Regions from separate parts of the Mesorhizobium sp. M1088 genome, predicted to be linked through region 3. Evidence: predicted binding sites of a transcription regulator. Region 3 holds the regulator's gene; each other region holds the start of a gene.
What was found. The regulator LexA, encoded in region 3, represses DNA repair genes until DNA is damaged. The targets are predictions, from matches to a motif close to TGTTCNNNNTGTGTTCNG.
Positions count from the first base shown of each region.

Region 1: ruvC (crossover junction endodeoxyribonuclease RuvC) is a predicted target of LexA. The motif match lies at 840-857, and genes of this name have one in related genera.
Region 2: dinB (DNA polymerase IV) is a predicted target of LexA. The motif match lies at 4,737-4,754, and genes of this name have one in related genera.

Region 1 is NZ_JAMYMO010000005.1:216,543-226,778, reverse strand. It holds gene NKH49_RS09210 (AbrB/MazE/SpoVT family DNA-binding domain-containing protein) at 1-228, opposite strand, end outside; gene ruvC (crossover junction endodeoxyribonuclease RuvC) at 285-797, opposite strand; gene NKH49_RS09200 (NAD(P)H-binding protein) at 1,063-1,821, opposite strand; gene NKH49_RS34915 (SDR family oxidoreductase) at 1,757-1,918, opposite strand; gene NKH49_RS09195 (winged helix-turn-helix transcriptional regulator) at 2,111-2,428, shown strand; gene rcdA (protease adaptor protein RcdA) at 2,467-2,994, opposite strand; gene NKH49_RS09185 (DUF2269 family protein) at 3,576-4,127, shown strand; gene NKH49_RS09180 (sulfite exporter TauE/SafE family protein) at 4,169-4,939, opposite strand; gene NKH49_RS09175 (Lrp/AsnC family transcriptional regulator) at 5,034-5,483, opposite strand; gene NKH49_RS09170 (DMT family transporter) at 5,616-6,500, shown strand; gene NKH49_RS09165 (thiamine phosphate synthase) at 6,677-7,324, shown strand; gene NKH49_RS09160 (tetratricopeptide repeat protein) at 7,326-8,357, shown strand; gene NKH49_RS09155 (zinc-dependent alcohol dehydrogenase family protein) at 8,400-9,416, opposite strand; gene NKH49_RS09150 (LysR family transcriptional regulator) at 9,529-10,236, shown strand, end outside.
Region 2 is NZ_JAMYMO010000004.1:278,243-288,478, reverse strand. It holds gene NKH49_RS07910 (DUF6456 domain-containing protein) at 1-489, opposite strand, end outside; gene NKH49_RS07905 (high mobility group family protein) at 555-1,178, opposite strand; gene NKH49_RS07900 (hypothetical protein) at 1,231-1,647, opposite strand; gene NKH49_RS07895 (XRE family transcriptional regulator) at 1,730-2,425, shown strand; gene NKH49_RS07890 (hypothetical protein) at 2,651-2,950, opposite strand; gene NKH49_RS07885 (hypothetical protein) at 3,128-3,496, shown strand; gene NKH49_RS07880 (GNAT family N-acetyltransferase) at 3,570-4,028, shown strand; gene ybiA (riboflavin biosynthesis intermediates N-glycosidase) at 4,127-4,675, shown strand; gene dinB (DNA polymerase IV) at 4,807-6,048, shown strand; gene NKH49_RS07865 (hypothetical protein) at 6,217-6,861, shown strand; gene NKH49_RS07860 (sulfite oxidase) at 7,455-8,612, shown strand; gene NKH49_RS07855 (sigma-70 family RNA polymerase sigma factor) at 8,801-9,712, opposite strand; gene NKH49_RS07850 (hypothetical protein) at 9,721-10,032, opposite strand; gene NKH49_RS07845 (VOC family protein) at 10,177-10,236, shown strand, end outside.
Region 3 is NZ_JAMYMO010000016.1:15,524-25,759, reverse strand. It holds gene NKH49_RS19305 (SurA N-terminal domain-containing protein) at 1-1,709, shown strand, start outside; gene trpD (anthranilate phosphoribosyltransferase) at 1,706-2,716, shown strand; gene trpC (indole-3-glycerol phosphate synthase TrpC) at 2,720-3,532, shown strand; gene moaC (cyclic pyranopterin monophosphate synthase MoaC) at 3,536-4,042, shown strand; gene NKH49_RS19285 (molybdopterin molybdotransferase MoeA) at 4,042-5,247, shown strand; gene NKH49_RS19280 (hormone-sensitive lipase) at 5,255-6,085, opposite strand; gene kynU (kynureninase) at 6,181-7,428, opposite strand; gene lexA (transcriptional repressor LexA) at 7,876-8,610, shown strand; gene NKH49_RS19265 (ComEC/Rec2 family competence protein) at 8,604-10,236, opposite strand, start outside.

The sequences.
Region 1 (10,236 bases), on a different contig from region 3:
CATATATTCGTTCGCCGTCATGCCTCCCAGATCCAGCGTACCGGCCATACGGCCGAGCATCTGGCTGAATCTGCGCGAGGCTTCCTCCTCCGGCATGTTTTCGTCGACCGCAATAACACGAGCCCCGTCCTCGGTGGGGACGAACTCCACCTCCGAGCCCGGGCCGATACCCAGATGATCCCGTATTTCCTTCGGGATGGTCACTTGGCCCTTGGTGGTAACGCGCATGGTAATACCTCGTTGGTATTACTTATTGCCCACTGGAGAACAAGTCAAGAACATACTTATCCGGCCAGCGCCGCCATCCTGTAAGCGATGCTCTGCCGGTGATGCGCGTGACAGATGGCGATGGCCAGCGCGTCGGCGGCGTCATCGCTGTCGAAAGTCGCCTTCGGCATCAGCACCTTGACCATCATGTGGATCTGCTTCTTGTCGCCATGGCCGACGCCGATCACCGCCTTCTTGACGGCGTTTGGCGCATATTCGGCAACGACAAGGCCGGCACGCGCCGGCACCAGCATGGCGATGCCGCGTGCCTGGCCGAGTTTCAGCGTCGCTGCGGCGTCCTTGTTGACGAAAGTTTGCTCGACCGCCGCCTCCTGCGGCATCGCGGCATGCAGGACCTCGGCGAGCCCGTCATACAACTGGCAAAGACGCACCGCCAGGGCGGCCTTGTCGTCGGACCGCACCGTGCCGGAAGCGACGAAGCGCAGCGAATTGCCGAGGCTCTCGACGATGCCCCAGCCGGTGCGCCTCAGCCCCGGATCGATGCCGATGATGCGAATCGCTTCCCCCATCCGTCAAGTCTACCTTCGGGGGACAGCGATGCCAGCGAAATGTGAAACAAACCAGAAACAGCAACCGAGTCTGGTCTAGAGAATGTTTGAGAATTCGCTCTGGCGAGACAGATAGCGTGGTTTTCGAGAACCGGAGCGGAGCGTACATAAGTACGCGAGCACCGGAAGCGCAGAAGGCTGCGCTAGTCTAGTCGTTTGAATAACTGTTGGCGCGAGCGACAGACGGTCCTCTGATCCTTTGGCGGATGTGACAGCCATCTCGGTTTCAACCGCGCAATGCTGCCGCAACGACGCTCTCCAGTGGCGTTGTCGGTCGACCGATCAGCCGGCTCATGGCGCCGCCGTCATCGAACAACGCTCCGCGTGAGGCTGCAATGTCGGCATCGGCCAGGATAGCGGCGAGATCGGCGGGCAGCCCGGCGCCCGTCAACAGACCCTCATAGGCCGCCCCGGCAAGGTCGTTGTAGGCGATCGCCTTGCCCGATTGCCGCGAGACCTTCGCCGCAAGCTCGGCGAGCGTGAAGGCTTGGTCCGCCGCGAGCTCGTAAATCCTCCCTGCTTGATCCTCGCTCGTCAGCACCACGGCCGCGGCCTCGGCATAATCCTGCCGCGCCGCGGACGAGAAGCGCCCCTCATTTGCGGCGCCGATGAAGGCGCCGTGCTCCAGAGCCGCCGGGAGCGCCATCAGATGGTTCTCGGTGTACCAGCCGTTGCGCAGGATGACGGCGCGTAGGCCGGAGGCCGCGATGACCTCCTCCGTCTGCCGATGTTCGACCGCGAGCCTCGCGGGAGACGTGTCCGCATGCAGCATGCTTGTGTAAGCGATCAGCGAAACCCCCACCCGTTGGGCGGCCTTGATCACTGACCGATGCTGCGGCAAGCGGCCGCTGACTTCGGTCGAGGAAATCAGCAGCAGTCTATCGACGCCGGCCAGCGCCATCGGGAGCGTGTCGGGACGATCATAGTCCGCCTCCCGCACGACTACGCCGCGTTGGACAAGATCGCTGGCCCTTTGCCGGATCACGAACCGCCGCAACGATCCGGCTGGCCGGAACTGTCTTCAGCAGCGCGTCGATCACGAGACGGCCAAGCTGCCCTGTTGCTCCAGTTATTGCGTACATCGTTCTGTCCATTTCGTGGTTGGATGGATTGAGAGCCTCAGATAGCGGCTCTCGTTACCATCGGAAACCACGTATCTTGTAGTTACCATCATTTTCCGGTAACCAACTGGAAACTCTCATGGAAGATGCGCGATGGTCCTCAGGATGCGAACGAAGGTGAAGGCGCTTCCCGGCTGCCCCATGTCGAGGTGCATGGCGCTGCTTGGCGGGTGCTGGACACCCGAGGTGCTCTGGTCCTTGAGCGACGGCCCGCGCCGGTTCTCCGAATTGCGCCGCGATATCCCAGCCATTTCGGCGAAGGTGCTGACCGCCAGGTTGCGCGATCTCGAGGAGCGTGGCGTCCTCGCACGCCACGTGATGCCGACATCGCCGCCGACCGTGGAGTATGAGCTGACGTCATTGGGGCAGGAGCTGCTCCCAGCGATCAGGTCTATCGTGGAGGTCGGATCGCGCCTGCTGCTGCGTGATTCTCCCCGCCTGATGATCGCGAGCCCATCCCTTCGCGGTTAGTCTAGATGGCCGCCGGAGTAGAATTATGAAACGGTCTCTCAGCCGCGGGCGAAAGCCGTGTTGAGCAGCGTGATCTGGTCGGAGACCGGATTGAGGCGACGGCTCGACGGCGGCACCTCGGCAAGGCCGCCATAGATCTCCTCGTCCATCCGGCGCACCAGCGCCTGCAGCCGCAGCGAACGGTTGACGAGGTCGATGAAATCCTTCGGCAGCTCGGCCCAGCCGGGCGCCTCGTCATGCGCCGAGGCAGTGTCGAGACGCACCTTGGATTTTTCTGAGGCCACCTGATCGCGGGTCATCTCGCCGGAATTCGCCGCCCGCTGCAAAAGCAGCCACGAGGCGACCTGCATCAGCCTGGTGGTCAGCCGCATCGATTCGGCCGCATAAAGCGTCGCCGCCAGCCTCGACAGCTTCTTGGCCTCGGCGCGGCCCTTGCCGTCGAGATATTCGGCCGCCTGCTCGACCAGGCCCATGCCTTCCTGATAGAGCGGCTTGAAGGATTGGGAGAAAACCCGGCGCTCCGCCAGCTTGATGGTTTTCGCGCTCGCCTTCGAAGGCTCGTTCATCGCTACGCCCCTGCACTTGCCTGACAGCCGGCCGATTCGGCTCTTGGCCGCCATATCCGGCAGCCTAAACGACTGAAGCTTGAAAATGCGCTTCGCTGCCAGCGAAGGCAAGCACATGTTTAACAAACGGTTAACGGACGCATTTAGCCGGAAGGACGCCCATGCCGGCGGACAAAAAAAGAGCCGCGGATAAGGCGGCTCTCAGGAGTTTAACAGGGAGGCGTCAAACAAAGTGGCTCCAACCACTCGGTAAGAATCCAGATCACTGGATGGACATAGTAAACGCCTGTAAAGCTTAACGAAGCCTTAACGCAGGGCATATTTTTCGATCAAGCGCCCAGCATCTGTGCCGTAACAGCACAGCTGACTGGCCACGGCACCCGTTCCCACTACCGGCTGGAAAGTCGGGGCGACGCGCTTGCGCCATGTTTCCTCCAGATCGTGACCGACATATCGAAACAGATCCGCTCGCCGCGCGACATCGTTCCGAAACAGGCGCCGCGGTAAACGCCCGCTCCTCGCAACGAGGCGGAGCAAACCTTGCGCTCCGGCAAATCATCAAATCTCTCAAGGAGCGAATAATGGACTGGTACTCGGCCGTTAAATTTCTGCATATCGTCTCGGCGATCCTCTGGGTCGGCGGCGGCTTCACGCTGATGCTGCTCGCGGTACGCGCCGACCGCGCCGGGAACGTCGAAGGCATGCTGCAGGCGATGCGCGCCACCGGCGAGCTCGGCAACCGGTTCTTCGCGCCGATGTCGATGCTGACATTGCTTTTCGGCCTCATCATGTGCGGCTTCTGGGTCGGCTTTTCCGATCTGTGGGTGCTGATCGGCCTTGCCGGTTATGCGACGACCTTCTGCATCGGCATGTTCATCTTCAAGCCGACTGCCGACCGCATGGCAGGCATGATCGCCAAGGAGGGTGTGACGCCGGCGGTGCTTGCCCAGGGCCAGCGCGTCCTCAGCGCCGCGCGCTTCGACTATTCGGTGATGCTGGTGATCATCGCGGACATGGTGCTGAAGCCGACGCTGCACGACATCACCATTCTGGGCTGCATGGCGCTCATACTGGCAACCGGCATTGCCCTGGCGCTTGGCAGGACGCGGCAGTTGCTGCCGAGTGCCGCCTGAGGTGTAAGGATATCCGGCGGCGGCCGAATGGGGCCGCCGTCTTACAGGAGGCCGGCGATGCCGTCCCACAGAAGCTTGACCGCGACGACCGCTACGGTCGCATAGGTGAAGGGATAGAACAGCTCCGGCCGCATCCGCCGCACCAGCCAGGCGCCGGCGATGGTCGACAGCGGCGCCAGCGGCATCAGCACCGCCGATGCGGTCAAATTGGTGGTGTCGAACTGGCCGAGCGCGAAATAGGGGATGAGCTTCAGCGCATTGGTGACGGCGAAAAAGATCGCCGCGGTGCCCGACAGCACCTTCGGATCGAGCCTGATCGGCAGCGCATAGACCTGAAAAGGCGGGCCGCCGACATGGGCGACGAAGCTGGTGAACCCGGCAACGGTTCCCCAGAAGCCCGCGGCGACGCGGTTGGGCTCCGCCGCGTGGCCGGCACCGTGGCGGAGCTGCAAATAGAGCCAGCGCAGCACGAAGATCAGGGCAACCGCGCCGACGATCAGCCGCACCATCTCTTCGGTTACAAGTGCCGCCGTCAGCCAGCCAAGGGCAATGCCGATCACGGCGCCCGGCATCATGTCGGCCAGCATCTTGCGGTCGAAGATGCCCCACCACGTCCACACCGAGACAATGTCCATCAGGCACAGAATTGGCAGAAGAATTGCGGCAGCCTGAACCGGCGGCATGGTCAGCGCCATCAACGGCACGCCGACAAAGCCGACGGCGCCGCCGAAGCCGCCTTTCGACAGGCCGACGAGGATGACGGCCGGAATGGCCGCGGCATAGAACCAGGGATCGACGAGCAGGCCTGACATGGGGAAGGGACGCTGGAGGGAAAGTGATCTCTGGAATAAACCAGAAATGGCCAGACCGCGACCGCAAATATGTGGGCCACGCGACCGAAATCCGTCACATGTTTGGCATGTCGAGCGGCGGCGGGCGTCTCCGGATCGGCTGCGCCTTGATGATGGCGGTGCTGGTTTCGGCCTTGTCGGCGATGCGGTCGAGAATCCCGTCGAGCTCGCCGATCGAGCGGACGAACAGCCGGGCAACGAAGCAGTCATCGCCCGTCACCTTGTCGCATTCGCCGAATTCCGGGATTTCCTCGATCAGCTTCTGGACGATGTGCAGCTTGCCCGGCAATGGCCGGATGCGAACGATCGCCTGCAAGGCGTAGCCGAGCGCCTGCGGATCGATGTCGATGGTGAACGCGCGGATGACGCCGCGATCCTCTAGCCGCCGAAGCCGCTCCGAAACGCTTGGTGACGACAACCCGACCTGCAGCGCCAGTTCCTTCAGCGAGGTCCGTGAATCCTTGACCAGGATATCGAGGAGCTTTCTATCGAGCTCGTCCAGCATTTTACAATTCCAAGAAAAAGCCGATTCTTACCTAATTTAATTAGGTTTGCCCTGCATATCACCAGCTAGAAGTCCTGGAAAGACCCGATCCGCTGTGGGATTATAAAATCTCAACGAGTTTCAGGAGCACCCATGGACAGCACGGTACGCGGCACGATCGAAATGACGGCGGCGATGGCGATCCTCGGCACGATCGGCTGGTTCGTCGTCCTTTCCGGCCAGCCCATCATGGACGTGGTGTTCTGGCGCTGTGCTTTCGGTGCGGTAACGCTACTGATCATCTGCGCGGCGCTTGGGCTGCTGCGCGGCAGGCTGTCGCTTCGCATCGTCACGATCGCGGCGCTCGGCGGTGCTGCCATCGTTATCAACTGGCTGTTGCTGTTCAGCGCGTTTTCCCGCGCGTCGATCTCGATCGCCACGGCCGTTTACAACACGCAGCCCTTCATGCTGGTGGGTTTTGGCGCGCTCTTCTTCTCCGAACGGCTGACGATGACCAAGCTGACCTGGCTCGGCATCGCCTTCGCCGGCATGCTGCTGATCGTGCAGGCCGCGCCCGATGCAGGCGATCATGGTACGGATTACTTTACCGGCATTGCGATGGCGCTGGCCGCGGCTTTCTTCTGGGCCGTTGCGGCTATCGTCACCAAGAAGCTCAAAGGCACGCCGCCGCACCTGATCGCCCTGATCCAGGTCTGCGTCGGCGTTCTCATGCTGGCACCCTTCGCCAATCTCACCCACCTTCCCGTCGATGCGCGGAGCTGGGTCATGCTGGCGACACTCGGCATCGTCCATACCGGTCTGATGTACATCCTCATGTACGGCGCCATCCAGAAGCTGCCGACGCATCTGCAGGGATCGCTGTCCTTCATCTACCCAGTCGTCGCCATCCTCGTCGACGTCGTCGCCTTCGGCCACCGGCTGCATCCGGCGCAGATCGTCGGCGCCGCCGCCATCCTGGTCGCCGCCGCCGGCATGAATCTCGGCTGGTCGCTGTGGAAATCGAAGGTGCCTGCGTAGGGGCCGCAAGCGACCGGCGGGGAGAATTTCGGCCAACGGCAGCCATGCGCCGAGCCCCATAAAATCGTTGACGGCAATCGTGATCCCCCTGCCGCCTGTTCAATCCCCGCACTTTGCTCTATGCCGCAATGCAACCATCTTCGCCCGGCATAGGCGATAACCGGGACCGAACACCAATGAATGACGCAACGCCGCCCAACCGCTGCCGTATCGTGCTGATCGCGCCGCCGAACGTGCCGGCCGAGCGCATCGCCGCGGCCTTCGAGGGCGGTGACGTCGCCTCGCTTATCCTGCCGGAAAACGGTATGGACGAGGCCTCTTTCCAAGCCTTTGCCGAGCAGATCGTGCCGGTGGCGCAAGCGGCCGGCATTGCCGTCATCATTGCCGGCGACACCCGCATCGCCGGCCGCGTCCAGGCCGACGGCATTCATGTCGAGGTCGGCAAGGACGAGCTCGCCGAAACGATCCAACACTTCCAGGCCAGGATGATGGTCGGCACCGGCGGCGCCAAGACCCGCGACGATGCGCTGGAACTCGGCGAGGTCAGGCCTGATTACATTTTCTTCGGCCGTTTCGGCTACGACAACAAGCCTGAGCCGCACCCGCGCAACCTGTCGCTCGGGCAATGGTGGGCGGACGTCATCCAGATCCCCTGCATCGTCATGGCCGGATCGGATCTTGCCTCGGTGGAAGCGGTCGCCGCCACCGGCGCTGAATTCGTGGCGCTGTCCAGCGCCGTTTTTGCCGACGGCGTCGATCCGAAGATGGCGGTTGCCGCCGCCAACGCGCTGCTCGACGAAACCGCGCCGCGCTTCGAGGACTGACGTGCTCTCGCGGAAAATCCTTTTCAGCGCCTTTCTCGCAACGGCCGTGACGCAGGCGATAGCGGCGGAACCCGTTCCTCTGCCGCAGCCCAGGCCGGATTCCAGCGAACCTGCCGACAAGCCGATCGCCGCACAATTGCCGCAGCCCGCCACCACCGCCCCGTTGCCGTCGGCCGACACCATCAACCCCGACCGCTTCGGCGCAAAGCCGTCCGATGCTGCCTACGGCGCCTTTCAGCGCGGGCTCTACAAAACGGCCTACAACCTTGCGCTTTCGCGCGCTCAAAACGGCGATCCGGCGGCACAGACGCTGGTGGCCGAGATATTGTCGCGCGGCCTCGGCGTGCCGGTCGACGCGGCAGGGGCGGCGAAGTGGTATGCGCTTGCCGCCGAGCAGGGCGTCCCGGAATCGCAATTCCAGTATGCGCTGATGCTGCTCGACGGCCGCTACGTCAAAAAGGACGAGAAGGAGGCCTATGCGCTGATGCAGGCCGCAGCCGAGGCCGGCAACCGCCTGGCGCAGTTCAATTTTGCGCAGCTGATGGTCGAACAGGAGCCCGGCGATGCCGGTATTGCCAAAGCCGTATCCTATTACGAGCGCGCTGCCGCGACCGGGCTTGCCGACGCACAATATGCGATGGCACAGGTCTACGCCAATGGCGCCGGCGGCAAGCCGCGCGACGATGTCCGCGCCCGCGGCCTGCTGGCACAGGCCGCGCGGCAGAACTACGACACGGCACAGATCGATCTCGCAACCTGGATGATCGAGGGGCGCGGCGGCGCCCGCGACCTGAAATCCGGCTTCAACTGGATGAAGCAGGCCGCCGAGGGCGGCAATGTCGCCGCCCAGAACCGTCTCGCCAAGCTCTACATGAACGGCATCGGCACCGACCCGGATCTGATCCTCGCCGGTGCCTGGTATGTTGTCGCCCGCCGCGCCGGGCTCATCGACCAAGAGATGGACGATTTCCTGCAGGGCCTGACCGACGAGCAGACGCAGCAGGCGCTACAACGGGCCAACCGCCTGCCCTGACCGCGGTCTCGCGACTCATTGCACCAGGCTCATCAGGCGGACTCATTGGGTATGATCGAGCACGACCTTGCCGAAGGGAGAGCCGTGTTCAAGGTACCGAAAGGCTTCGGCGGCCCGGCTCCATGGCACGACCCGGTCGATCACCGGTTTCAAACGGTTGACGGCGATAGCGCGGTTCATCTCTTCAAAGGATTCGCGTGAGCCCACCGGTATGCCTCGCGCCCTGACCTGCCGGCGGAAGATGTCGAGCGGGTTGATGGCGCCGTCACTGCCGCCGAGATAGCCGATGACGTTGATCTGGGCGCCGCGCGCCGCTGCCCTCAGCGATTGTGCAAAACTCTGCGGTCCGCCAACCTCGATGATATGGTCGGCGCCGCGGCCATCCGTCAATCCCAGCACGGCCGATGCCCAATCGGGGACGCTGCGATAGTTCACGCCGTCCTGCGCGCCAAGTTGCTTTGCCCGCGCAAGCTTCTCGTCGCTGCTCGACGTCACGATGACGCGCGCCCCGGCAGCGGCGGCGAACTGCACCGCAAACAGCGAAACGCCGCCGGTGCCGAGGCAAAGCACGGTGTCGCCGGGTTTGACGCTGCCCTCCGTAAACAGCGCATGCCATGCCGTCACGCCGGCGCATGGCAGCGTCGCCGCCTCGAGGTCGCTCAGATTGGCCGGCGCCAGCACCGCCGCCTGTTCGTCGAGCCGGGCAAATTCGCTGAGCAGCCCGTCGATCGGGCCGCCGCGTTGATAGGAGGGCTCGGCCATGGCGAAACTGCCGCCGACCCAGCGCTGCCAGAACGTGGCGCAGACCCGGTCGCCGATCTTGAACCGGCTGACCTCGGCGCCGATGGCAACGACTTCGCCGACGCCGTCCGACAGCGGCACCAGCGGCAAGGCAAACTTCGTGTGATAGCTGCCGCGGACGATCTCGGCATCGCGGTAGTTCAGCGCCGTCGCCTTGACCTTCACAATCATCTCCTGGCGCCCTGGCTCAGGCATCGGCCGCTCGATCATTCTGAGGTTCTCGAGGCCGCCCGGGCTCTGCAATTCGATCGCCTTCATCGTCGTTCCTTTCCGGCTGGGTCCTGCCAGAGGAAAATCGCTTGCCATCCACCGGATTTCAAATTCATAATGTTCAGCATAATTATGCTTCTGTGACATGTTCGGGTGTGTCGTGCTTGAAGAACTGAAAACACTGGCCCTCTTTGCCGAGGAGGGTTCGATTCAGAAGGTGGCTCGACGCCTGCCGTTGACGCAGCCGGCCGTCACCCGCCAGATCCAGCGGCTGGAGGAGGTGCTCGGCACGGAATTGCTCGACCGCCGGCTAAAGCCGTCGCGACTGACCCCGGCCGGCGTAGAGGTGCTGGCACGCGGCAAGGACATTCTCGCCGCCGTCGACGCGCTGAGATCATTCGCCAAGGGCAACGAGCCGGAGGGCCTGCTGCGGCTCGGCCTCGCGCATGGACTTTGCGACAAAGCCGTGGCCGCCGCCATTGCTGATGCCGTGGCGCGGTTTCCGAAGGTTTCGCTGCGTCTGAAGAGCGGCTGGAGTCTTGAGCTGGCCGACCAGCACAAGCGCGGACAGCTCGACCTCGCCTTCATCCTGGACGGCAGCAATTCCAAAACTGGAGACGGCGTTGTCGGAACCGAGCCCCTCGGCATCATCGCAGCCGAAAACACCAGTCGGCAAGCCGACGTCAAGACCATGCCCTGGGTCCTCAGCCCTGAACCCTGCGACGCGCGCCGGCGGCTGGCGGCTGCCCTGGCCGAGGACGGCCACAGGTTGATGGTCGGCGCCGAGATTCAGGACAGCGCGCTGCAGATCGACTGGGTTCGTCGAGGCCAAGGCCTTGGCCTGTTGCCCAGGCGGCTGCTGCGGGAA
Region 2 (10,236 bases), on a different contig from region 3:
GACCGTTGCGTCGGCACAGCAGACCTTTTGCACGATGCCGGCGATCTCCCAGTGGGCAAGCGCCCTGGTGGCCTCGGCATGGTCGCGGCCGGCGGACAGGATGTGTTCGGCGACGCCGCTGCCGGTGCGGCCGCCGTCGACGCGCTCGGCCCAGGCCATCGGCTTGGCGGTTGCCTCGGACGAGTTGCGGAAATCCTGGCGGTAGCGCATGCCCGCCTCGCGCTGCTGGCGCGACAGCGAGGTGAGGCCGCTCAGCGGGTCGACGTTGCGCACCCGCACGATGCCGCCGGCCGCTGTGTGGCCGTCATTGGAGACCTCATAGAGGCGCGCTCCTTCCTGCGTCCCCTTCGCCAGCCGCTTGCGGCCGAACCGATCGTCCTTCAGTGCGAAATCATGGCCGATCTCCTTGCGGATGCGCACCTGCTCGGCCTCGCCTTTCGGCAATCTCGGTGGCCTGGCTTTGACCTTTTGGGCGGTTTTGGTGCTCATCGGCTCGGTCCTCCTGGGTTTTGGTCGTCGGGCTCTGGCTAACTTCCAGCCTCATTGCAGCGGGCTCAAATCGCTTCGGCCGGCAGCGTGCGCAGGAAGCGCGCCGCGTGATAGGCGCAGTAGCTTTTCGATGGATTCGTGCGCATTCCGCAGCACAGCATGTCCAAACCTGGCCGGCTGCCGGGAGCGTCGTTTTCCGCATCCTCCTGCGGCGTCGTGTCGAGCGGCGCGCGGCAGCGCTCGAACAGGCAATCGATGAAGCGCATGGCGGCGAAATGCGGCTGGCGGCCGCTGGCGGCGATCGGGCGCGGCGCCGGCATTTCGAGCGGTGCGCCATCGGTCCCGGTGATCCGAGCCGGACCCGGCTGCCAGGCCGGCGGCGCCAGCCTGGCCGACAGCCTTGCCGGGCGGCAGCGTGGCTCGGCCTTCGGAGCCGACTCCGCCTGATCAGCAGTGCTTGATGGCTCAGGCGCCGAATTTCCGAGCCGGCCGCCATACCAGCCCTTGGATTTCGCAAGGCCGATGGTGCGCAAACGGGCGGTGCGGTCGACGATGCCGATGATGGCTGCACGCGAGGCCGGGCGGCCGCGCAGCGCGGTCAACCGGGTGGCGATCTTCGCGGCCGACAGTCCGCTCATCAGCCAGTTCTCGATTTGTTCAAGTTCCGAGGCGGAATAGCGGGCGGCCATGATGTTTCATTCCCTGCAAAAATGGTTGTGTGCGGCGCCGGCTTCGCCGGCCTCAGGCTCGAAAGCCGGTCAGCCTTCGCGTGGTCTGCTGCGATCGAGCTTCATCTCGGCCGCCTGCCTTTGTTGCGCCGGACACTGCCTTGCCCGTCCGCTCGTCGAAGGCGATGACCGTGCCGTCTTCGGTGCGGATGCAGGAAACCGCGGCTTCCGCATTGCCGGCCGGCAGGCAATTCGTGGCCGGAGTCGTGAGGGGAACGGCTCCGGCCGTTCCGGCCGCTTGCGCTGCCGGATCCGAGGCGCGAGCCTCGGGCATCGTCCCGGCCGGGGAGGAGGACAGCCGCGACGAAGGGGAAAGGGTTGGCACATGCATGGCCTCGGCGATCGGTTGCGCTACCGCCTCCAGGCGAGCGCTGCCGGCGCGCTGAACGGCGGATTCAAGGACCGAAAGCTGGCGAAGCGACTTGTGCATGCCTACATAAGAGCATAACTCAAATCGTAATGCAAGCGATTCTTGCATAGACTAAACCGAATCTTATGCCTCAGATGGAGCCATGGCGAAAACTGCACTGTCGATCAAGGTCGGAGCGGCGATCCGCCGGGCGCGCAAGCAGCGCGGCCTGGTGATGCGTCACATTGCCGAGCACAACGACACCGACGTCGCTGCCGTCGGCAATTGGGAGACCGGGCGCAACCTGCCCAAGACCGAGAACCTTTTGAAGACCGCCGCTTTCCTGCGCGTCGACCCGGTGGCGCTCGGCAAGGGCGAGGTCGTTTTCCTCGAAGATGCCGGACCGGTCGCCGATGCCGAGATCGTCACCGATCCCGGCCCCCTGCCCGCCGGGCCGATGGACATCCAGCTTCTCGGCACCGCCGTCGGCGGCGACGATGGCGACTTCACCTTCAACGGCCAGCCGGCCGGCTATGTCCAGCGGCCGCCGGGAATCCGGCATCTGCGCAATGTGTTTGCGCTGCACGTGCTGAGCGATTCGATGGTGCCGCGCTACGAGCCCGGCGAGATGATCTATTGCGGCGGCCGCGAAGCGTTGCCCGGCGACCATGTGGTGATCGAGACCCTGCCCGAGGAAAACGAGCAAAACGGCAAAGCCTTCATCAAGAAGCTGGTCAAGCGCACCGCCGCCGAGCTGATCGTCGAACAGTACAACCCGCCCAAGACGCTGTCCTTCAACCGCTACGCCATCAAGAACGTCTTCCGCGTCATCCCGCTCAAGGAACTGCTGGGGTATTGAGGCTTGTTGCCTTCTCGCCTTGTGGGAGAAGGTGGATCGGCGCACAGCGCCGAGCCGGATGAGGGGTGCTGGAAGGAACGCGGCGTTTAAAAATATTTGGATGATTCTAGTCTAAATCCCTACGTCTTCAACTCCGCGATCCGTCCAACACCCCTCATCCGACCGAGCTTCGCTCGGCCACCTTCTCCCACAAGGGGAGAAGGAAGAACACCGTCCCCGTCCCCCTCAAGCCCGCCTCGACTGCAGCTCTCGACCATTGAGCAGGCGCGCCTCGGCGCGGGTCCGTTGCCGGTCGTCGATGAAGGCGGCCTGGATCGAGACGGCGGCGCCCGGCAGGCCGTCGGCCCGGCAGGCCTTGCAGATCAGGCGCCCCGAAAGTGCGGCCAGCGGTGTCTCCGGCATCACCCCATGCCGCTTGAGCTCGGCCGGCTTCCACCACCTGTTGCGGCCGCAGTCGATGCATTCGACGGCAATCGAGACAACATCGGCGATCGTCGCTTCCTTGCCTGCCAATGCCATGGTCATCCCCATCATTGTTCCTGCTTTGTTCGCAACATTATCGGATTTCGGGGCGGAGTCGAGTCGGTTCCGCTTACATCAACGTGAAAGTTTCACTTGTTCAATTATTTGAGTTATGCTTATACGTGGTGCGGACTGGAATCGGCGCGAGCAACAGAACCGCGGCCGGCCGGCAGCAAGGGAATGACGATGGACCCAGCCCAGTTCGCCCATGCCTGCGGCTATAGCGGCGACAGCCCGGCCATGCTTGCCGCTTTCGCGGCCATCCGCCAGGACGGCATCCGCAAGGCACGCCAGGGTCATCGCCACCGCAAGGCGGCGATTGACCAGATGAAGCCGAGCCGCGCTCTGTTCCTGGCGGCGATCCGCCCGGCGCAGTCGGCCGAGGAGGCACTCGAGGATGCCGCCCGCTTCCTGTCGATGTTCCGCAACATGCCGCACTGGCGACAGGAAAGGCGCGCCGCCGACCTCACCCGCGCCAGGCAGCAGCGCCTCTTCGCCCGCTTCTTCCGCCGCTACGGCCACCGCCTCTGGGCGCTCGAGGCCACCTGAAGGCGCGCGGGCCTCCCTTGCAAGTCAAAACGGATATTGCGATCGCCGACACCGCGCCGTATGTCTCCGCGCGATGAGCGAGATCAAGTTCCGTCGCGCGCAGGCGCCCGACCTGCCGGCAATTGTTGCAATGCTTGCCGACGACGTGCTCGGCGCGAACCGGGAAGACCCGTCCACGCCGCTCGCGCCATCCTACCTCGATGCCTTCAGCGCAATCGATACCGATCCCAACCAGTTGCTGGCCGTCGCCGTCAACGCCGGGCAAGTGGTCGGAACGCTGCAGCTCAGCTTCCTTCCAGGCATTTCGAGAAAAGGCGCCTGGCGCGGCCAGATCGAAGGCGTTCGCGTCGCCCGGCAATGGCGCTCGCGCGGCGTCGGCAAGCTGATGATCGAATGGGCGATTGAAACATGCCGTTCGCGCAATTGCAGCTTCGTCCAGCTCACCACGGACAAAGGTCGACGGGAGGCGCACGCTTTTTACGAGCGCCTCGGCTTCACCGCCAGTCATCTCGGCTACAAGATGGCGCTGTAGATCAGCATTTCATCGCATTCAGCGCCGACCGCTCATCTTCGCTACCCACTCTGGATGGAGCATTGACAAGCCGGCCTTTCGCCCTGCCCCATCCGCCCATGATTTACGACCGAACCTGGCTTGAGAAAACCTTTCGCGCAAAGCCCCGGCAGAAGTTCCTGTTCTTCTGGGGCCATCAGCCGTCTAAGGACGGCCGCATAACCACGTCGTGCTTCAGCCAGTGGTGGCATGCGCCCTTTACCGTCGATGGCCTGAGCTATCCGACTGCCGAACACTGGATGATGGCCGGGAAGGCACGACTGTTCGGTGATGCTCCGACGGCAACACAAATCCTCAGGGCGGCGAGCCCCAAGCAGGCAAAGCAGCTTGGCCGCCAGGTGAGCGGCTTCGATGGCACCAAATGGGATGCAGACAAATATCGCATCGTGACTGAAGGGAGCTTTCAGAAGTTCCGTCAGAACGCGGCGCTGCGCGAATATCTGTTGTCGACGCATGACCGGGTGCTGGTCGAGGCGAGCCCTGTCGACCGGGTGTGGGGTATCGGCCTTGCGGCGGATGACGAGAGGGCGGTGAACCCGCTGCTGTGGCGCGGCGAGAACCTGTTGGGATTCGCGCTGATGCAGGCCCGCGATCGGCTGCGCGGCTGAACATTTGCCGCGCGCTCGTCATCTGCGGCGGCCTCCGCGCTGCTTGACAATCCACCCAAAATGTTCTCTTTATGTTCTCATCACAACTCGAGACAATGCGGCGTTCGAACCGCCGCGGGCGAACGGGCCGGATGGAAGCCAACATCCTCCACGCGGATCTGGATGCCTTCTATGCCTCGGTCGAACAGTTGCTCGACCCGGCCTTGCGCGGCAAGCCGATTGCCGTCGGCGGCGGGGTAGTGCTTGCCGCATCCTATGAAGCCAAGGCGTTCGGCGTGCGCGGCGGTATGCCGGGACGGCGGGCGCGGGAACTCTGCCCGCAACTCGTCTTCGTCGGCGGCCGTTTCAAGGACTATCAGCGGCTGGGCGATGCGGCAATCAAGGTGCTTGGCGATTTCACGCCGGTGGTCGAGCGCATTTCGATCGACGAGGCCTTTGCCGACGTCGCCGGCTGCACCCATTTGTTCGGCTCGCCGGCCGAGATCGCCGGCAAGATCCGCCGCCGCGTGCGGGCCGAGCTCGGCCTGCCGATCTCGGTCGGCGTAGCCCGCACCAAGCATCTGGCCAAGATTGCCTCACAGGTCGCAAAACCGGACGGGCTGGTGGTGGTCGATCCGCGCCACGAGCTGGAGTTCCTGCACCACCTGCCGGTCGAGCTGATGTGGGGCGTCGGCCCGGTCACCAGGCAGCGGCTGGCCGGCATCGGCGTCAACACCATCGGCGAGCTGGCGAAGACCAATGGTGGGGCGCTTGAGCGCCTGCTCGGGTCGGCGGCGGGAGAGAAACTCAACGCGCTGGCGTGGAACCGCGATCCGCGCAAGCTCGAGACGCAGCGCCGGGCGCGCTCGGCGGGTGCGCAGTCGGCGCTTGGCCGAAAACCGGCCGACGAGGAAGTCTTCGTGCCGGCTTTGCTGCATCTGGCCGACAGGGTCGCCACAAGATTGCGGGCGAAATCCCGGCCCGGCCGCACGGTGACGGTTCGCGTCCGCTTTGCCGATTTGCGCTCGGTGACGCGCTCGATCACGCTCGACCAGCCGATATCGGCAACCGCCATGCTGGCCGAGATCGCCGAGGCGCTGGTGCGCAAGGTGCTCATCGACCATCCGCACGAAAAGACAATCTCGCTGCTGGCGATCGCCGTATCGCATCTGGAGCAGCATGCCGGCCTGCAACTGGAACTGCCGCTCGGGCTCGACGACGATCGCCGCCGCCCCGGCACCAGCAAGGGCGCGGCGCGCTGGACCGCGGATCGCGCCGTCGACAAGATCCGCGACCGCTTCGGCTGGGAGGCGGTCGGCTACGCCTCGGTCGCCCTCGGACTGCGGCGATCGGTTCCCGACGCGTTTCGCGAGCTGGCCGAAAAGGAATTGTGAGCCTCGATTACACTTTGGTTGCCAAGTCGCCGGAATGAGGTTGAAGGCTGCGGACTTGTGAATTTATCTTCGGTCCAGTTGGTCGTGCACCGGTTTGGGTATCAGCCAGACAGGGTAGCACCCGCTCGCAAATCCTTCCGCCTTCACCTCGAACGACAGGAGATCGGCATGGGACAGAACGCCGGATATTTCGCACTCATCGTTGCCGGACTGGTGACCAATGCAACGACGCTGGCCAAGCCGCTCAACCCGGATCGGGCGATTCCATCCCTGGGCGATATCAACTCGCCGCTGGCCAGCCCGCTATTCAAGCAGGTCAAAGCTGGGCCGCTGGAGATAAAGCTTGAGGAAACCACGCTTGCCGATGTCGAAAAAGCCTTCGGCGGAGCGATGCACGATGAAGGTGACGCCGGAGATTCACGCCACTGGCTTTGCTATGCCGGCCCCGACGCCGGCGGATCGCCGTCGATCTTCTGGTTCGTATCCGGCGAGATGGGTGGCTCCGACGACGGTGTCCTGTCCGTCGCCCTGCAGCCGAACACGGAAGGCAAGGTGCCGGAAGGATGCGCCGGCGCGCCTGCCAGCCTGACAGCTATTGAACTCGATACGCCCGGCGTCGGAGCGCCGCTGAGCGACGTGGCCGCGAAATTTGGCGCCGCCAAGCCCGATCGTTACGGCCATTTCGGCTTCGCCGCCTCTTATCCTGCTTCGTCTCCCGACCAGAAGGACGCCACGGTCACGCAGACGCTCACCTACACAGCCGGGAACGGCAGGATAACCGGCGTGGCGGTGACGCAAGTCACCACCAATTAGGGTGTCCCCGCTCGGTCGGCGAATGGTTCACGTGTGATTGATTCAGCCGCGCCCGAGCCGGGCGGCCTGCTTGCTGGCCACCTCGTTATGCAGATTGGTTCTGATGTGCCGCCCGGGCCCGCCTCCTCCTGCAAATGCGACATTCGAGGCGGCCCTGGTCGTCAGACCAAAAGCGTTGCGCCGCCCCAAGCGACCAGGGCGGTGCCGGCCGCACGGCCAACCCATGGGCCGGCAGGAAACACCGGTTCGACGAGAAACCTGCGAAAGTCCGGAAATGACCCAGAAGCGGGCGTTCGTCAGCGATCCGAGCAGCAACGATTTTGGCGGGACCGGAAATCGGTATGGAATGCTGCAATCATCATCATGTCCCGTCCAAGTTGTGGACAGTTCCTTCTCAAAGGCGCACTCTTAGCGTGCGAAACGCGAGCTGGCGTTTCGTGCAACGCTTCACATGCTTGACTTGCGTCGGTGATTATCTGACCTACCCGGATACTTCCGGGTGGGCAGACCTCACATTGTGTCGCCTATCCGTGATCAGGCTACGGCCTAAGGCACGTTGCAGCCCGTTCCGGATCAACTGGGAGGTAAACAACATGCCTGATTTTCAGCGCAGAGAACTTCTTGTTCAAGGAAGCGCGGCTCTTGCCGCAATTGCTGCTCTCTATACCTCGCGCCGGGCTTACGCTTTTCCAACACGGCCGAACGAGGAAGTTATTCGATGGCTGGATCAGCCGACCGAAAATCCCAATCCGGCGGGTATCCAGAAGCAGCTTGTCTGGGAGGATTTGGATAGCTGGATAACGCCAAACGACAAGTTCTTCAGCATCTCGCATTTCAACCGACCAACGATCGACGAGAAGACATGGTCGATGGAGATCGGAGGCCTGGTCAAGAAGCCCCTCGAGTTAACGCTCGCCGACATCAGGGCGCGACCGCGGCAGGAGGTCGTTTTCACGGTGGAATGCTCGGGCAACCACGGGTTTCCCTTTTTCACCGGCGGCATCGGCAATGCTCGCTGGGCAGGGACGCCGCTCGCCCCGATCCTCGAGGAAGCCGGCGTTCTGGAGAAGGGCATCGAGGTCGTCTTTTTCGGTACCGACACGGGCGAGATCCCGATACGCGACGTCAAGATGCAGCAGAACTTCGCTCGCAGCATGTCGCTCGCCGACGCGATGAACCCCGACAATCTCCTCTGCTATGAAATGAACGGGGCCGCCTTGCCGGCGCCCAATGGCTTCCCGGTACGGCTCATTGCGCCAGGCTGGTACGGGATTGCCAACGTCAAGTGGCTAAAGCGCATCGAGGTTCGCGATACGCGGTTCATGAGCCTTCTGATGGCCCGTGACTATGTCACCATCCGGGAGGAGGACCACAACGGCGAGACCGTATGGGCCGAGACGTCAGTCGGGCGGGCGCTGATAAAGTCCGCGCCTGCGAAGGTTACCCGGAAAGATTCAGATTACCGCATCGTTGGGGCAGCCTGGGGGGCGCCGATCGACCGGGTCGAAGTGCAAATCGATCAAGGGCCTTGGACACCAGCGACCATTGACCACAGTGAGGAGGCCGAACACGCCTGGAAAATTTGGTCCCTGGCTTGGGCAAATCCCTCTCCTGGAGAACACACGGTAACCTCGCGCGCGGTCAGCACCACGGGACAGATTCAACCGGCGATGGACGATCCCTTGATAGCCAAGAAACACACATACTGGGAAAGCAATGGCCAGGTGACGCGCCGCGTACGTATCGGCTAGAGGATTTTGCCGCCAAATGGAGTCATTTGGCGTCCGCATAAATGCGGCAAAACAGATAGTTAGAGCGAGTTACCGGTTCCAAGAGAACCGGAACCGCTCTAAGAACGTGCTGCCATGTGGCAATTGCGTTTGGGTCAAACGGCAGGAGGCTGCCTGATCGCCATCTCCGCACCATTCCAGCCCTCTACTCACCCGTCCACCGTTTCAATCTCCGCGTCGACCAAGCACCAGGGCGCGTAGCGGAAGTCGCGGATCTGGATGACCTGATCGTCCCGCCACTCGACCAGCATGAAGCCGCGGACGGCGCCGTCGGCCGCTTGCGGGTGGCGGATCAGGATCGCCGGCCTGCCGTCGACGAAGCCGAGCGACAATGTCCAGTCGCTGATACGGGCATAATTGCCGAAATAGGTCGACACCTCGGCCTTGCCGCGCAGGCGGACGCGGTTGACAACATCGAGCCGGACGTCCTCGGCGATCAGTGCCCTGACCGCGTCGAAGTCGCGCGCGTTGAACAGGTCGACATAGCGCCGCAGCCGGCGCTCGTCATCGGCGTCGAGCCTCGGCGCGAGCGCCTGTTCGGGCTGCAGCGCCAGCTGCTTGAGCTGCGCCCGCCCGCGATGCAGCGCGGCCTTGGTGGCGGCGAGCGTCGTGCCGGTCACCTCGCAGGTCTCATGCAGGCTGAGGCCGAGCACGTCGACCAGGATCACAGCGCTGCGCTGCGGCACCGAAAGCTGCATGAAGGAGCGCAGGCCGGTCTGGGCGGCGAGCCGGCTGTCGGCGCTGCCGGAGGGATCCTCGATGACGCTCATGTCGGCCTCGGTCATGCGCGATCTTTCCCGATTGCGCCGCCGCAGATGATCCTGCGCGGCATTGTGGGCGATGCGAAACAGCCATTGCTCCGGCCGTTCGACCATCGCACCGCCGTCGATCGCCTGCAGCGCCTTGATCAGCACCTCCTGGACGATGTCCTCGCCATCGATCACCGAGCCGGCCATGCGTGCGCAGTAGCGATGCAGCCTTGGCCGCAACCCGACGAGCATCGCCTCCAAAGTCGCCCTGTTCATTTTCGGCGTAGCGTCCCATTTCTGCGCGAGCGGCATGGCGGGCGCTACCCGGCTTTCTGATCCGCCAGCATACGATAGTTGCCGATGACTTTGACAGGCGATCGCATTGCCGGGGTCGAACGGCGCTGGGCGTGGTTTTCCGCAAATGCCTTGAAGGCGGCAAGCCCGGTCAGCGCCAACGAATCGCCGTCCTGGCCGACGATGTGGACGAACGAGCCGTCGTCCAGCTCGAGCACAAGATAGCACACCGTCGGCGGTGCCGCCTCGCCCAGCGCTTCAAATACTTTTTCGACCAGCACGCGGTTATCTGCCAGGTCGGCTTGGTTCACACCGTACCGAATGAGCGCGTAGTCCATCGTCGTCTCCTGACTGGTTGGTATGAACGAAGGACGACCGGCTGCGCTGAAAAGATTCTCCTTGCCGAAGAATCTTTTCGGTTGCCCGCATCGTCTTTCCCGCGTGGGCGGCTGCGCGGCAGCCATCAAGCAGGAGAGACGATCATGCATATCCAGTTTGCCGAGCTTCCGGTGTTCGAGCAGGACCGCGCCAAGGCGTTCTAC
Region 3 (10,236 bases):
ATCGCCAGCTCAGCGTCATGTCGCAGCAATTCGGCCAGCGCATCAGCCGTGAGCAAGCGACGGCGCTCGGCATCGACAACCAGGTGCTGGCGCAACTCGTGTCGGGTGCCGTCCTCGACGAGCAGGCCCGCAAGCTCGGCCTCGGCCTGTCCAAGGACCGGCTCGCCGAACTGACGCGTGAAGACCCGGCGTTCAAAGGGCCTGCCGGAACCTTCGACAGGAGAACCTTCGAGTACCTGCTTCGGCAGGTCGGCATGCGGCCGGAAGACTATTTGAAGAACCGCGCCCAGGTCGCGGTCCGCCAGCAGATCGTCGAGGCGGTTTCGGACGGCCTCAAGGCCCCGGATACATTCTTCAAGGCGGTCGCGCTCTATCGCGGCGAAGATCGCACCATCGACTACCTGACCTTGCCGAAATCGCTGGTCGAACCGATAGAAGCTCCGTCCGACAGCGCGCTTTCGGCCTATTTCGAGGAAAACAAGAAAACCTACGCCGCTCCCGAATACCGTAAGTTCTCCTATGTCAGGCTCGAACCGGAAGACATCATGGATTTGAGCGCGGTGACCGACCAACAGGTCAGCGACGACTACAATAAGAACAAGGCGCGCTACACCACGCCGGAGATGCGCACCATCGAGCAGCTTGTGTTCAAGACACCTGATGCCGCAAAGGCGGCGCTCGATTCGCTCAGGACCGGCGCGACCTTCGACAAGATCGTCGCTGCCGAAGGCAAGACGCCGGCAGACACGCTGCTCGGCACGCTGGCCAAGGACAAGATCGCCGACAAGGCGGTCGCCGATGCTGCCTTCAAACTGAACGTCAATGAGGTCAGCCCGGTCGTACAGGGCGCCTTTGGTCCCGTTCTGCTGCGCGTCACCGACATCAAGCCCGAAGTGGTGAAGCCGCTGGCCGAAGTGTCCGAGCAGATCCGCAAGGACCTGGCACTGGGCGAGGCAAGCCGCATCTTGCTGGACGTGCACGACAATTACGAGGATACACGCGCCTCGGGCAGTTCGCTCGCCGAGGCAGCCGCCAAATTGAAGCTGAAGGTCGTCACCATCGATGCCATCGACCGCACCGGCCAACGGCCGGATGGAAGCATCGTCAAAGACCTGCCGGAATCGCCGGCACTCATCAAGGCGGTGTTCGAATCCGAACCCGGAACCGACAATGAAGGCCTTACCACCGCCGATAACGGCTTCGTCTTCTACGACGTGAGCGCGATCACGCCTGCCCGCGACCGCACATTGGACGAAGTCCGCCAGAAGGTCGTGGCCGACTGGACCGCGGCGGAGACCACCAAACGGCTCACCGCAAAAGCACAGGAGCTCGAGAAGCGTCTCAAGGCTGGCGTCACGCTCGAGGTGATCGCCGGTGAGCTCAAGCTCGAAAAGCAGACCAAGCGCGGCGTCAAGCGCGATGCGGACGACGTCGATTTCGGCAAGGAAGGCGCCGCCGCGATGTTCGGCGTCGGCGAAGGCGGCACCGGGTTGATCCCCTCACCTACGGGCGACGGACAGATCCTGTTCAAGGTTGCCGAGGTGTTCGAGCCTGCCGGGGCCGATGCCAGCTCAGTGCCCCAGGACGCACAGAAGTCCTTCACCTCGGGCATGTCCGACGACCTGCTCGACCAGTTGGTCGCGCAGTTGCAGACGCAATATGACGTCCGCATCGATCAGGCGGCCGTAACCCAAGCCTTGGCCAGATGAGCGCGCTGAAGATCCACATCGCCAAGGTCGCCGCCGGCAGCGCTCTTTCCTTCGAGGAGGCGCGCGAGGCCTTCGACATCATCATGTCCGGCGATGCTACCCCCGGCCAGATCGGCGGCTTCCTGATGGCATTGCGCGTGCGCGGTGAGACCGTCAGCGAGATCGCCGGCGCCGTCGCCACCATGCGCGCCAAGATGCTGCGTGTCGAAGCTCCCGAGGGTGCCATCGACATTGTCGGCACCGGCGGCGACAATTCGCACAGCGTCAATATTTCGACCGCATCCGCTTTCGTCATCGCCGGCAGCGGCGTGCCCGTCGCCAAGCACGGCAATCGCGGACTGTCCTCGCTGACCGGCGCCGCCGATGTGCTGATCGCATTGGGCGTCAAGATTGACATCCCTCCGGAGACGATCGGCCGCTGCATCCACGAGGCCGGCGTTGGCTTCATGTTCGCGCCGGCGCATCACCCGGCGATGAAGCATGTCGGCCCGACCCGGGTCGAGCTCGGAACCCGCACCATCTTCAACCTGCTGGGGCCGCTTTCCAATCCGGCGAGTGTCAGACGGCAGATGGTCGGCGTGTTCCTGCCCGAATGGATCATGCCGGTGGCAGAAACGTTGAAGGAACTTGGTGCCGACCATGCCTGGATCGTCCATGGCGACGGCTATGACGAGATCACCACCACCGGCGAGACACTTGTCGCCGAATTGGCCGGCGGCGAGATCCGCAGCTTTACGCTGACCCCGGAAGCCGTCGGACTGAAGCGGCACACCAAGGACGAGTTGCGCGGCGGCGACGCCGCCCACAACGCCCAGGCACTGCGCGACATGCTGGGCGGCGCCGCCGGCGCCTTTCGCGATACGGTGCTGATGAATGCCGGCGCCGGGCTGGTGGTGGCCGGCACAGCGACGACCCTCGCCGACGGCATGGTAACGGCGGCGCAGGCCATCGACAGCGGCCGCGCGCTGAAAGTGCTCGACAGGCTGATCGAGATTTCGAACGGTTAAACCATGTCCGACATCCTGCGCAAGATCGAGGCTTACAAGCGCGACGAGATCACGGCGGCCAAGGCGCGCGTGCCGCTGGCTGAGATCAAGGCACGGGCGACGGATGCCGACGCGCCGCGCGGCTTTCTTTCCGCCCTTGAAGCAAAGCGCAAATCCGGCAGGTTCGCGCTGATTGCCGAAATCAAGAAGGCTAGCCCATCCAAAGGCCTGATCCGCGCCGATTTTGATCCGCCGGCGCTGGCCAGGGCCTATGCGAAGGGCGGTGCCGCCTGCCTTTCGGTGCTGACCGACGCACCCTCCTTCCAAGGCGCGCCCGAATTCCTCACCACTGCGCGCGCTGCCGTCGAGCTGCCTGCCCTGCGCAAGGATTTCCTGTTCGACCCCTATCAGGTCTACGAGGCCAGGGCATGGGGTGCCGATGCCATCCTGATCATCATGGCCAGCGTCGACGACGAGTTGGCAAGAGAACTCGAAGCGACAGCGTTCGGGCTCGGCATGGACGCGCTAGTCGAAGTGCATGACGAGGCTGAAATGGAACGCGCGCTGCAGCTGTCGTCGCGACTGATCGGTATCAACAACCGCAATCTCCGGACCTTCGAAACCAGCCTGCAGACCTCGGAGCGGCTGGCAGCGATGGTGCCGGCCGACCGCCATCTGGTCAGCGAGAGCGGTATCTTTTCGCACGACGATTGCCGCCGGCTGGAGCAGAGCGGAATTGCGACTTTCCTGGTCGGCGAGAGCCTGATGCGCCAGCAGGACGTGGCCGCGGCAACGCGCCTGCTGTTGACGGGCAAGGCGCCGGCAGAGGCCGTTTGAGGGATGGCGGCCACCCTCACCCATCTTGGCGCGCAGGGCGAAGCCAACATGGTCGATGTCGGCGACAAGGCTGTGACGGTGCGCACGGCAGTCGCAGAAGGCTTTGTCGCGATGCGGCCCGAGACGCTGGACATGATCCTCGCCGGCGACGCCAAGAAGGGCGACGTGCTGGGCACCGCGCGCATTGCCGGCATCATGGCGGCCAAGAAGACGCATGAACTGATCCCGCTTTGCCATCCGCTGCTGCTGACCAGGATATCTGTCGATATCGAGGCGGACGCCGCGCTGCCCGGCCTGAAGGTGACAGCATTGACCCGCGTCACCGGCAAGACCGGCGTTGAGATGGAGGCTCTGAGTGCCGTCTCGGTCGCTTGCCTGACCATCTACGACATGGCCAAGGCGGTCGACCGCGCCATGGTCATCTCCGGCATCAGGCTGGTCGAAAAGACCGGCGGCAAATCCGGCGACTACAAGATCACCGGAGACGGGGCCACCGAGGCAGGCCGATAATGGCGCTGGTCCCAGTTGCCGAGGCGCTCGAGCGCCTGCTGGACGGCGCAGCAGCGCTGCCGGGCGAACGCGTCGCACTGCTGGATGCCGCCGACCGCGTGCTGGCGGAGCCGGTTGTGGCGCTCCGCACCCAGCCGCCGTTCAACGCCTCCGCCATGGACGGCTATGCCGTGCGGGCGGCCGATATCGCGTCCGTACCGGCAAGGCTTTCGGTGGTCGGCATGGCGCCGGCCGGACGCGGCTTTGCCGGAACGGTGCAGCAGCGGCAGGCCGTGCGCATCTTTACCGGCGCACCGCTTCCCGAAGGCGCCGACACTATCGTCATCCAGGAGAACGCCCGCGATCTCGGTGGCAGCAGCGTCGAAGTGACGGAACCGACGGTGCAGGGGCGCAACATCCGCCGCCTCGGGCTCGATTTCGCCAAGGGCGATGTCCTGCTGCCCAAAGGCCGCCTGCTCGACCCGGCGGCCTTATCGCTGGCGGCATCGGCCAATCACCCCGAGGTGCGCGTGGTCAAACGGCCGCTGGTCGCCATCATCGCCACCGGCGACGAATTGCTGCCGCCGGGCAGCGATCTTGGCCCCGACCAGATCATCTCCTCCAACGCCTATGGTGTCGCCGCTGCCGCACAGTCGGTCGGTGCGCGCGCGCTCGACCTTGGCATCGCGCCGGACCGCAGGGAGGCGATCGCTGCGCTGGTTGAAAAGGCCGTGAAGGCTGGCGCGAACGTCATCGTCACGCTGGGCGGTGCCTCGGTCGGTGACCACGACTTCGTCCATGAGGTGCTGACCGGGCAAGGCATGACGCTCGATTTCTGGAAGATCGCCATGCGGCCGGGCAAGCCACTGATGTTCGGGCGGCTGGGAGACATTCGCTGCATCGGCCTGCCCGGCAATCCGGTGGCAAGCCTGGTCTGCACTCAGCTCTTCCTGAAGCCGCTGCTGGCGCGGCTCGGCGGCCGCGCCTTTCAGCAGGATATACGTCGGGCACGGCTCGGTGCCGCCATGCCGGCCAACGATCTCAGGCAAGATTATGTGCGGGCTGTTGTCATTGATGACGCCGGTACGCTCGTGGCGACGCCGTTCGGCATCCAGGACTCCTCGATGCTGAAAATGCTGGCCGATGCCGACGGGCTGATCGTTCGCGCGCCGTTCGCGCCTGCCGCGGCGGCGGGCTCCCCCTGCGACGTACTGATGCTACGCTGAACCTGCCTCACTCCGAAATCAAGGTCCGGGTCAGCGGATGGTCTGGATCGGCCAAACCGTCGATGATGTTGAAATGATGCCGGTCAGGCTCGACCACCGAGCTGGTCGCGGTACCCAGGCCGATCCAGATGTTGGCCAGCAACGCGCTCTGACGCAGGAATTCAGCGCGCTCGCCGCCGCCGGCCCAGCAGGTCAGGCGGGCCTTGTCCATCGGGCGCAGCAGCACCGGGCTTTCGGCCTGCGCCTCGGCCTCATCGATCGCCAGCGTCTCGTTCATGCCGGTGCGCATGATCGGGCGCAAATCGTGCACCCCCGAGATCGACACTACATGACGAACGCGCCGGACGACTTCGGGCGCCAGCGGCGTCGTCGCCGTAACCATCCGGCTAACAAGATGGCCGCCGGCCGAGTGCCCGGTCAGCATCAGCGGCCCTGCAACGATCGCCGCCGCCTTGCCGATCGCCGCGCCGACTTCCTTGACGATGCCGCCAATGCGTATCTGCGGACAGAGCGTGTAGGACGGCATCGCCACCGCATAGCCGCGATCAACAGGGCCAGCGGCAAGATGCGACCAGAAATTCTTGTCGAATTCCATCCAGTAGCCGCCATGAACGAACACCACGAGTCCCTTGGGCTTGATGGCCGGCAGGAAAAGATCGAGCCGGTTGCGTGGATTGTCGCCATAGGCCATGTCGAGCCGCGCCCTGCCCTCGGTCGAAAGCACGTCGCGGAAAACCCGCGCGGGCTCGATCCAGGCCGCCGGCCAGCGATCGCTGCCGGCTATGTTGGCGCTGTTGGCATAGGCGTTGTCCCAATCGGCAATGTGACGTTCGAACACCCTGCGCCCTCCCTGGCATATGGCCCTGCAGCGTAGCCGTAAGCATCGCGCGGCGCGTCGTCGCCAGCCTCACGATTCCAGCTCTCGCATCAATCTCAAGTGACAGCTGCTTTGATGGCGAAGCGCGCATCCTTCCACGCACCGGTGTGCAGGATGTCCTCAAGCACTTTGGCGGCCTGCCAGACATCGGCATAGCCGACATAGAGCGGGGTGAAGCCGAAGCGCATGGTCGATGGCGCGCGAAAATCGCCGATCACGCCACGTTCGATCAGCGCGCGCATGACCTGGTAGCCATGCTCATGCATGAATGAAATCTGGCTGCCGCGTTTTTCCCCATCGCGCGTGCTTTCGAGCGTGAGCCCGTAAGTGCCGCACTTTGCCTCGACAAGCTCGATGAACAGATCCGCCAGCGCGATGCTCTTCTTGCGCACCGCCGTCATGTCGACATCGTTCCAGATGTCGAGCGCGCCCTTCAGCGTGCGCATCGACAAGACCGGCTGCGTGCCGCACAGAAACCGGCGGATGCCGGTGCCGGCCGCATAGCCTGGCTCGAAGGCGAAGGGCCGTGCATGGCCCCACCAGCCGGTGAGCGGCTGCTGGATGTCGGAAAGATGCCGCTCAGCCGCATAGATGAAGGCAGGCGCGCCCGGGCCGCCATTCAGATATTTGTAGGTGCAGCCAACGGCAAAATCGGCGTTTGCCTTGTCGAGTTCGACTGGCATCGCGCCGGCGGTGTGGCAGAGATCCCAGACGATCATCGCCCCGGCTTCCTGAGCCCTGCGCGTCAGCGCCGGCATGTCGCGCAGTTCGCCCGACTTATAGTTGACGTGGTTGACCAGCACCACAGCGGTGCGTTCGTCGATCAGCTCTTCGATGGTCGGCGCGTCGACTCCCGAGAGGCGCAGCAGCGTATCTTTTCGCGTCGAAACCACACCCTCGGCCATGTAGAGGTCCGTCGGAAAACTATCGCCCTCGGCGACGATGACCTGCCGCTCCGGTCGCATGGCCATGGCGGCGTGCAGCAGCTTGTAGATATTGACCGATGTCGTGTCGCAGACCACTGTCTGGCCGGCCGCGGCCCCGATCAGGCGCCCGAGCTGGTCGCCAAGTTCAAGCGGCATGTTGAACCAGCCGGCCGTGTTCCATGCGCGGATGAGATCATGCGACCATTCTTCGGTCGCGGCCTTGTGCAGTTCATCGAAAGCGGCACGTGAAGCAGCTCCTAGCGAATTGCCGTCGAGATAGATCACTCCTTGCGGCAACACAAAGCGGTCGCGCATCGCGCGCAGCGGATCCGCGGCATCCATCGCCTTTATGGCCACGAGATCGGGAATTCCTGTCATGATTTGTCTGCTCCCCCAAGATCCAACGCAACGCCGGACACGCATCGACTGTTCTTCCATTACTTGGTTGCGCGCAGCAAGGCTCCACCGGCGAGAAGCAGCCTGACCAGGCGGTGGAAACCGGGACTTAACCCGAGGTTGGCGTTTTGAGTTCGTTTCGTTCACGGTGCATTGACCAAACCGCACAGTCGATACGGGTTCAATTCCGTGCCTTTTGCCGACCGACGGCCGATGCCAGTGCCGCCTTCTAGGAGGCCAGAAGGGCGCAAACGAAAGCAGAATCAAGGCGATGAGGCTCGCGGCGGTGAAAATGCGGTACGCCGGTAGGGGACGTCGTTTGTTTCCCGAGCCTTAACGCATTCATTAAACTTTAAACAGTTGCGGAACACAACTGGAACAGATAGTGTTTGTTCTGGGTTTGTTTTTCTGATTCTGTTGGGGGTCGCTATGCTGACACGCAAACAACACGAACTGCTTATGTTCATCCACGAAAGGTTGAAGGAAAGCGGTATCCCGCCTTCATTCGACGAGATGAAGGAAGCGCTCGACCTGGCTTCCAAATCCGGAATCCACCGGCTGATTACGGCGCTGGAGGAGCGCGGCTTCATTCGCCGTTTGCCCAACCGGGCCCGTGCGCTGGAGGTGCTACGCCTGCCTGACTCGATCGCCCCCGGCCTCAATGCGGCACGCAAGTTCTCGCCGAGTGTCATCCAGGGTAGTCTTGGGCAAGGCGCCCCTCGGCAAGGCAAGCCGACATCGTCGCGCGTGCCCGCAGCCGGAAATGACGACGATGTCGTCGCCGCCGTTTCGATCCCGGTGATGGGCCGCATCGCTGCCGGTGTGCCGATCGACGCCATCCAGCACCAGACGCATTCGATTTCGGTGCCGCCGGATATGATCATGGGCGGCGAGCATTATGCGCTCGAGGTCAAAGGCGATTCGATGATCGAGGCCGGCATTTTCGACGGCGACACGGTGATCATCCGCAATGCCGATACGGCGAGCCCCGGTGAGATCGTGGTGGCACTGGTCGACGAGGAGGAAGCGACGCTGAAGCGGTTCCGCCGCAAGGGCGCCTCGATCGCCCTGGAAGCCGCCAATCCGGCCTACGAGACGCGCATCTTCGGACCAGACAGGGTCAAGGTGCAGGGCAAGCTCGTCGGACTGATCCGCCGCTACTGAGCTCCGCCCTTGGCGCCGGCTTTGGGGTTGTCGGCCCGGCGGTATGGCGGCAGGCCCCGTGCCGCGCGTGAAAATTTCCGCTGCACGTGCCAGGGCCGGTATGATTTTTCGACGGCGAAGCGGATCTCGGCGCGTGTTGCCGCTTGTGGATCGAAATAGACGGCGGCACTTCCCGCGCGCGCCAGTTGCCGTTTGGTGACGACGAGGACCAGCCGGTCGTAGTAGCAGGGGTTATGGGCGGTGGCGTCGTCGATGACGATCAAGCTGGCAAAGGCGCAGGCTGGCCGCGCAGTATCGCGGTCCTTGGCTTGCGCGATGATCGCGCCGGATGGATGCCTGGCAAGGCAGAGGCCGTCCGTGCAAATGAACGGCATGCCCGGCGGTAGGTCGGCCGGATCGGCAATGTCGAATTGCGGGTCGTTCTTTCCAGGTGTTTCCGGCGTGACGATAGCCTCTGATGTGAGCGCGCGTTTCCAGTTGTCGATGGTGAACTCATTCGGGCGTGCCCGGTTGACCGCGAGTTCACCGCTGCCGATCGGCAGCGCGACCAGCCGTGCGTCCTCCGAGACCAATACGTCGGGTATGCGTGTCTGCGTTGTCGTCAGCAAGCCGGCGAGCGCAAAAGGAAGTGCCGCCAGCCGCAACCACGTCGTCGCCATGCTGGCAATGACGAGGGCGATCGTCACCAGAAGGACGGATCTCAGCGAAATCAGCCCGACCGCATCGATCGGCGAGCGCTCCGAGATCCACCCGGACAGGGCGATCATCGCCGTCAGCCCCTTGCCCATGACATAGAGAAAAGGGCCATCCGCACCGAACGGCATCGCCAGCGCGCTGAGAACGGCGAAGGGCATGACGACCAGTGAGACGATGGGCATGATGGCCAGATTGGCGAACAGGCTGAGCGGCGCCACGCGCTGGAAATGCCATATGGCGAAAAGCGCCGTGGCGCTCCCTGCAATGATCGAGGTCATCGCCAGACCGCACATGCCCAGCAGGACCTTTCGAGTGGCAAAGCGTAGCGGCGACTGCCGCGGCGGCGGCGTGGTGGCCCTGCCGGCGCGGTAATCGGACCAGCCTGCATAGGCGCCGACAAGGGCCGCCGTCGCGGCGAAGGACATCTGGAAACTCGGACCGACCACCTCGTGCGGCGACACCAGGATGACCGCGATGGCCGAGATCGCCAGGTTGCGCATGGTGAGCGCGGCCCGGTCGAACAGCACGGCGATAAGCATCACCGCCAGCATGATGAAGCTGCGTTCGGCCGCCACGACAATGCCGGAAAAGACGAGGTAGGCCGCAATCGAAAAAAGCGCGGCGGCCGCGGCATATTTCTTGACCGGCCGTCGCGATGAGAAATCGGGAAACAGCGCGAAGGCACCCCGCAGCAGCGCCATGATGGTGCCGGCGACCAACGCCATATGCAGCCCCGAGATGGAGATGATGTGGTAGATGCCGGTGCGCCGCATCGCTTCGTTGATCTCCTCGGGAATGCCGGCGCGCACGCCGACGATCAGCGCAGCAGCAATCTCGCCCTCGGCACCGCCGATGCGGCTGCGGATATGGTCGGCGATGGATTCACGCGCGTCTTCGATCGCGGAAGAAAGCTGCGCGGCAAGCGGCATG